One region of the Exiguobacterium sp. s130 genome, then DNA from elsewhere that is predicted to be linked to it. Evidence: riboswitches for the same ligand, from Rfam matches in the RefSeq annotation. Region 1 holds a riboswitch; the other holds the start of a gene.
What was found. Region 1 has a riboswitch for S-adenosylmethionine ahead of msrA (peptide-methionine (S)-S-oxide reductase MsrA). Riboswitches for the same ligand answer to the same signal wherever they lie in the genome.
Positions count from the first base shown of each region.

Region 2: it holds a riboswitch for S-adenosylmethionine, as region 1 does, so the genes downstream of both, HZS85_RS02210 (methionine ABC transporter ATP-binding protein) here and msrA (peptide-methionine (S)-S-oxide reductase MsrA) in region 1, are expected to answer to the same signal.

Region 1 covers NZ_JACSNI010000004.1:47,978-51,391, forward strand. Annotated here, with positions in the region: gene HZS85_RS11265 (C40 family peptidase) at 1-247, shown strand, start outside; gene HZS85_RS11270 (putative quinol monooxygenase) at 303-596, opposite strand; gene HZS85_RS11275 (M20 metallopeptidase family protein) at 674-1,852, shown strand; SAM riboswitch class I at 1,915-2,018, shown strand; gene msrA (peptide-methionine (S)-S-oxide reductase MsrA) at 2,113-2,643, shown strand; gene HZS85_RS11285 (DMT family transporter) at 2,720-3,202, opposite strand; gene HZS85_RS11290 (Crp/Fnr family transcriptional regulator) at 3,215-3,414, opposite strand, start outside.
Region 2 covers NZ_JACSNI010000001.1:438,652-442,065, reverse strand. Annotated here, with positions in the region: gene HZS85_RS02220 (MetQ/NlpA family ABC transporter substrate-binding protein) at 1-337, opposite strand, end outside; gene HZS85_RS02215 (methionine ABC transporter permease) at 370-1,035, opposite strand; gene HZS85_RS02210 (methionine ABC transporter ATP-binding protein) at 1,032-2,054, opposite strand; SAM riboswitch class I at 2,133-2,237, opposite strand; gene HZS85_RS02205 (bifunctional cystathionine gamma-lyase/homocysteine desulfhydrase) at 2,295-3,414, opposite strand, start outside.

The sequences.
Region 1 (3,414 bases):
CGGTGGTCGGACGAATGTTCGTGGCTACTGGTATGGTGCTTTCTTTACGAATCGCCGGACGAGTATCTCGAGTGGTAAACGCTCGGATATCGTCTTCTTCCAGAACACCTACACGGATGGTCCATCGCATATCGGAATCATGCTCGATAGCGAACACTTCATCCATGCAGGCGGTTCACAGCTTCAAATCAACTCGATTTACGAACCGCGTTGGCAGGAGCATTTCCTCGGCTTTAAATCGATGTAATAAAAAAGACGAATCCGTCGGTTTCGACGGGTTCGTCTCTTCTTATCGCAACACGTCAGAAAGTCATCTCGACGTATTTCGCCACTTGTCGGTCCATCAAGTATAATTCGATCTGTTCACGATAGGCTTTATAGTGGTCGGATGCGATATGCGCTTCAAGCGCTTCTTCGTCCCGATACACTTCATACAGCATGAATTGATGCTCATCCTCGATCGATTGGTGCAAGGAATAACGTAAGCATCCTTCTTCTTTTTGTGAAGCATGATAAACCGTTTGTAAAATCGGGAAGACTTGATCCGCAAGTCCAGCTTTGATGGTAAGTACAGCATTAACGACGATTTCTCCCATGTTACATTATCCCCTTTCGTGATTACCTGTATCTGTACCCATTTTCACAAAAAGACACACGTTAAAGGAGCTAGAACATGCAAACTCAACTTTTTGAAGCACTCGAACAATTCGAACCGACGATGATCGCATTACGCCGTGATTTCCACCGCCATCCGGAACTATCCTTCCAGGAAGTCCGCACACCAGAACGGATTGCCGCCTTTTACGCAGAACAAAGCATTCCTCATCAAACAGCCGTCGGAGGTCGTGGTGTCGTCGCGACGATCGAAGGCAAACAGCCTGGTCCGACGATTGCTGTCCGTGCCGATTTTGATGCTTTACCGCTTCAGGAAGAGACGACGCTTGCCTTCCGGTCGATCCATCCCGGGGTCATGCATGCTTGTGGACACGATGGTCATACGGCGATGGTGATGGCACTCGCTGCTACGCTCTATCCGTTACGTAATCAATTGCAAGGAACGATTCGGATCATCCACCAGCATGGCGAAGAGGTCTTTCCCGGTGGAGCAATCCAAATGATCGAAGCCGGCGTCCTCGAAGGGGTCGATGCAATTTTCGCGACACATCTCGAAAATGATTTACCGGTTGGCACGATTGGGTTTCGGAAAGGACATACATTATGTGCAATCGACGAATTCGAAATCATCGTTCATGGTCAAGGTGGACATGCGCAAGCACCGCACAAAACAAAAGATGCGCTCGTCGCTGGAGCGCAGCTCGTCTGTAACTTACAGCATCTCGTCAGTCGACGGGTCGATCCGTTCGAGCCGGCAGTTCTTGCAATCGGATCCTTCCATGCGGGAACGGCGCCGAACATCGTTACGGGTGAAGCACGCATCGTCGGCGAAATTCGGACGTTCAATGAGACACTGCGGCATCAGCTCCGGCAAGAAGTCGATCTTGTCGCCAAAACGACATGTGCCGGCATTGGGGCCACCTATTCAATCGACTTCACGACTGGTTACCCGGCGCTCTGGAATCATCCGGACGAGACAAAACTTGTTCAGGAAGCCGCTTCTTTCTTACCGGAAGCATCCGTCCGGGCACTCACACCAATGATGGCTGCGGATGACTTCGCGCATTATCTAACACATGTCCCGGGAAGTTATTTCTTTACTGGCTCCGGATATACGGACGGTCGCGTCAACTACCCACAGCATCATCCGCAGTACGAAATTAACGAACAGGCGTTGTTGATTGGTGCGAAGACACTCGGAGCGACGGTTTTACGTGCCTTGAAACCTAAGGATTGACTTTATTTCTGTGTGAATGGTATCATCACAACAATGATAACGAATGACATCAACTTCATATACCCTTATCAAGAGTGGACCGAGAGATCTGGATCGATGACGTCCCAGCAACCTGCGCATAGCAAGGTGCTACGACCAGCAAAGCGAAAGCTTTGGTTGATAAAAAGCGGCGACTCCTTTTGCAACCAAGCGAAGGAGTCGTTTTCGTTTTCTCGCTGTCAGACATACAATGGGGATTTCCCACGGAGAGGAAGAGACAGATGGAAAAAGCAACATTTGCAGGTGGATGTTTTTGGTGCATGGTGACACCGTTTGAAGAATTACCAGGAATCGAGGGAATCGTATCAGGTTACATGGGCGGACACGTCGACAATCCGACATACGAGCAAGTCAAAACAGGAACGACGGGACATCTCGAAGTCGTCCAAATCACGTTTGATCCGAGCCTGTTCCCGTACGAGCGTCTGCTCGAACTCTACTGGCCACAAACGGATCCGACGGATGCAGAAGGTCAATTCCAAGATCGCGGCACGCAGTACGCACCAGCGATCTTCTATCATACGGATGCACAGCACGAAGCAGCGATCGCTTCCCGTGACGCCCTTGCTGCAAGCAATCGTTTCAAACAACCGATCGTGACGCGGATTGATGCCGCTTCTGAATTTTATCCGGCGGAAGAGTACCATCAAGACTTCCATAAGAAAAATCCAGAACACTATAAAAAAGATCGTGCTGCTTCTGGTCGCGATGCTTTCATCGAGCAGGAATGGAAAGATACGACGACGGTCTAATTCAAAAAATGCATATAAAAAACAGGTCAGTAAACATTTGTTTGCTGACCTGTTCCATTGTTATGAAAAAAATAAGTCATGAAACACGTTCTACTTGATCCTTCGCCCTCTCTTCCGGCGCGACGACTTGATACCGCTTCAAAACGAAGATCCCACATACCATGACGGCGAGACCGACGAGCTGACCGAACGATAAATCAATTTGTGGTAAACCGAACCAGCCGAACGTATCAACAGCAAGAGCAAAGCTTAACTGCGAAATCAGAACGACAGAGATCGCGATGGACGGACCAAGCAACTGAATCCCACGCATGACACAAAAAACGACGCCGACACCGACAAGTCCACCAAACCAATAGAGTGGCGATACGTTTTGGATCTGTCCGATTGTTCCACCACGAAACAGAACATACGTGACACTTGCTCCGATGAAACCGACGAAGAAGACCAGCGTCGTTGTCGCCCAAGCACCGAACGCGTCACTCATCCGAGCATTCAATACCGTCTGTAAACTGATTAACATCCCTGCCAACACGGCACACACGATTCCTATTACCATGTTCGTTCCTCCTTACTCATAGCTGTTGCCGTTCGCCTTCTCGCGAATCCGCTCCAAATCGACGATGATGATTTTCCCGCGTCGTCGAACGAGAATCTCCTCTTCACATAATTTCGTGATGATCCGGTTGAGATGGCGATAACTCGTTCCAAGCCAGTCAGCGACGTCATGCAGGTTCGACGTCCGCATCTCCTGATAAAACAAACTGTCAC
Region 2 (3,414 bases), on a different contig from region 1:
CGCCACCTGCGTTCGCAAACTTATACGATTTGTTTTCTTTCTCTTGTTGCTCAAGATACGGTACGTGCTGGAAGTAGTTCGCATCGATTTCTTTTGAAGCGAGCGCTTTGTTCGGAAGTACGTAATCTTGGAACTTCTTGATTTCAAGCTTGTAACCTTTTGCTTCGTATTCTTTTTTGACGTGCTCAAGAATCTCAGCGTGCGGTACGTTTGAAGCACCGATGACGAGTGTTTTATCGTCGCTACCTGATCCTGATGATTTTTCACCACATGCAGCAAGGCTGATTGCTAAGACGGATACAGCGGCAGTACCTACGAATTTTTTCCAAACTTTCATGAATGATTCCTCCAATATGAATAAAATTTGAATTAACGTTTATCAATCGCACGGATCAGCAAATCACCAATGATTTGGATGACGAAGACGATCGCTAAGATTAAGAGTGTCGCAATGACGATGACATCGTTTTGAGAACGCTGGAATCCTTCGATGAAGGCCATGTCCCCAAGTCCACCTCCGCCGACTACTCCGGCCATTGCCGTATAACCGACAAGTGAGACGAGTGTGACCGTGATACCAGAAACGATGGCAGGCAACGCTTCCGGGATTAAGACTTTATAGATGATTTGGAACTTCGTCGCCCCCATCGATTCCGCTGCCTCGATGACACCTTTATCGACTTCACGTAACGCGAGTTCAACCATCCGACCGTAAAATGGTGCAGCACCGAAAATCAGTGCCGGTAATGCTGCCGTTGGTCCGAGGAACGAACCGACGATCGCTGTCGTAAATGGAATCAATAAGATCAGTAAGATGATGAACGGAATCGAACGGAAGACGTTGACGACCAAGCTCAACACTGAATAAAACGCCCGATTCTTGAACAATAATTCTTCGTTTGTCGCATACAATAGTAAACCAATGATCAAACCGAGGACGAATGTCGAAACCCCAGCGATTGCCGTCATATAAACGGTACTGCCTGTCGCTTCCCACACCATGTCCCAGTCTAGGTTGTCAAAGAATGAAATCATCGGTGATCCACCTCCACTTCAACATCACTGGCTTGAAGCTTCGTGATGACCGCTTGTGTTGCTGCTGTTTCCCCGATCAACTGAATGAACAGTGTACCGAGTGCCCCTTCCTGCGATTGACCGACGTTTCCGCCGATGATATTAAACAGGACCGGTGAATCCTTCATGACTTCCGCGAGGATCGGGCTTTCCGCTGTTGATCCGACGAACGTCAACTGAACGATTTTTCCGGTTGGGTACCGTTCGCGTAGTTTCGCGAACGTCAACTCGTTTTCCGACGGCGACGTCAATTGTTTGACAAACTCCTTCGTCATCGCTTGCTTCGGATGACGGAAGACTTCTGCAACCGGTCCTTGCTCGACGATTTTACCGGCTTCCATGACAGCGACCCGGTGACAGATTTTTTGAATGACGTGCATCTCGTGTGTGATCAAGACGATCGTCAGTTTTAGTTTCTGGTTGATGTCGACGAGTAACTCAAGGATTGAGTCCGTCGTCTTCGGATCGAGTGCACTTGTTGCCTCGTCACATAAGAGAACGTCCGGGTTCGATGCCAGTGCCCGAGCGATACCGACACGTTGTTTTTGACCACCCGATAATTGTGACGGATAGGCTTTTTCGCGTCCGTCCAAACCAACGAGTTGGATCAGTTCCGCTACCCGTTCCTTGCGGTGTGCTTTCGGGAAGCCACCGAGCTCGAGTGGGAACATGATGTTCTCTTCAACTGTTCGTGACCACAATAAGTTGAAATGTTGGAAGACCATCGAGACATTCTTACGGACGCCTCGTAATTCCTTTGGTTTTAGTGATGTCATCTCAACACCATCGATTTGGATCGAACCACTCGTTGGTGCTTCGAGCATATTCAACAATCGGATCAAGGTCGATTTCCCTGCTCCGGAATAACCGATTATTCCAAAAATTTCACCGCGTTCGATTGTCAGATCGACATTCGCGACAGCTTCGACCGCTCCGCGCTTTGAGCGATAAATCTTTCCTACGTCTTGTAAACGAATCACAACTGTCCCTCCTAAAATAAAAAAAGTGCGCGCGTTTTAGAGCAAACGCGCGCACTTTTCAGTACACAAAACCATTTGCTCTCATCTCCCAGACTTTTGTCTGCTGGAATTAGCACCACTTCGGATTAGATCCGCGGTTGCCGGGTTTCATCGGGCCAGTCCCTCCACCACTCTCGATAAGAGTTTCGGTATTAAGTTTGTAGAATATATTCTGAATATTAGCAGGGGTTATTTTTGTTGTCAAACAGTTTTTTCAGAAACTTTTTCGAGGAACGTGAAAGCACGTGTTAAGTCTTCTTTCAAATCTTCCGCATCCTCAAGTCCAACTGAAATCCGGACGAGACCGTCCGTGATGCCGAGTTCTGCCCGACGTTCTGCTGGGATCGACGCGTGCGTCATCCGTGCCGGAACGGAAATCAGGCTCTCGACGGCACCAAGACTCTCAGCGAGTGTGAAGAAATGTGTCGCCTCGACGAGTTTTTCTGCGTTCGCTGCTGAACCAACATCAAAGCTGATCATCCCACCAAATCCAGTCGCTTGTTTCGCTTGGATGTCGTGACCAGGGTGCGATGCAAGTCCTGGGTAGAAGATGTTCGAGACGATATCTTGCGCTTGTAGGAACGCAACGAGATCATGTGCTGTCTCTTCGATTGCATCCATCCGGATACCGAGCGTACGAAGACCACGGACGAGCAAGAAGCTGTCTTGCGGTCCAAGCACGCCGCCTGTCGAGTTTTGGATGAAATGCAACTCTTCGCCGAGCACATCATCTTTAACGACGACAAGTCCAGCGACGACGTCCGAGTGTCCGCCGATGTATTTCGTCGCACTGTGCAAGACGATGTCTGCACCGAGCGCGAGTGGTTGTTGATGATATGGAGTCGCGAACGTGTTGTCGACGACGAGTTTAAGATCGTGACGTTTGGCGATCGTTGCGATCGCTGCGATGTCCGTTACTTTCAATAACGGGTTCGTCGGTGTTTCGACGTAGACGATCTTCGTGTTGTCTTGGATCGCTGCTTCCGTTGCCGCAAGGTCCGTCGTATCGACGAATGTCACTTGAATGTTGAACTTTGGTAAGACGCGTTGCATCAAGCGGAACGTACCACCGTAGACGTCATCCGTCATAACGATGTGGTCGCCAGACTCAAGCAAGTGGAAGACGGCATGGATCGCTGCCATCCCAGAACCGAAGGCAAAACCACGTGCGCCGCCCTCGAGATCCGCAATCAATCGTTCGATGCTCGTCCGTGTCGGGTTCGCTGTCCGTGAGTATTCGTATCCGTCCTTAAGTTGACCGATTTTATCCTGCTTGTATGTGCTTGTTTGATAGATCGGAGGTGTGACGGCTCCTGTTGCC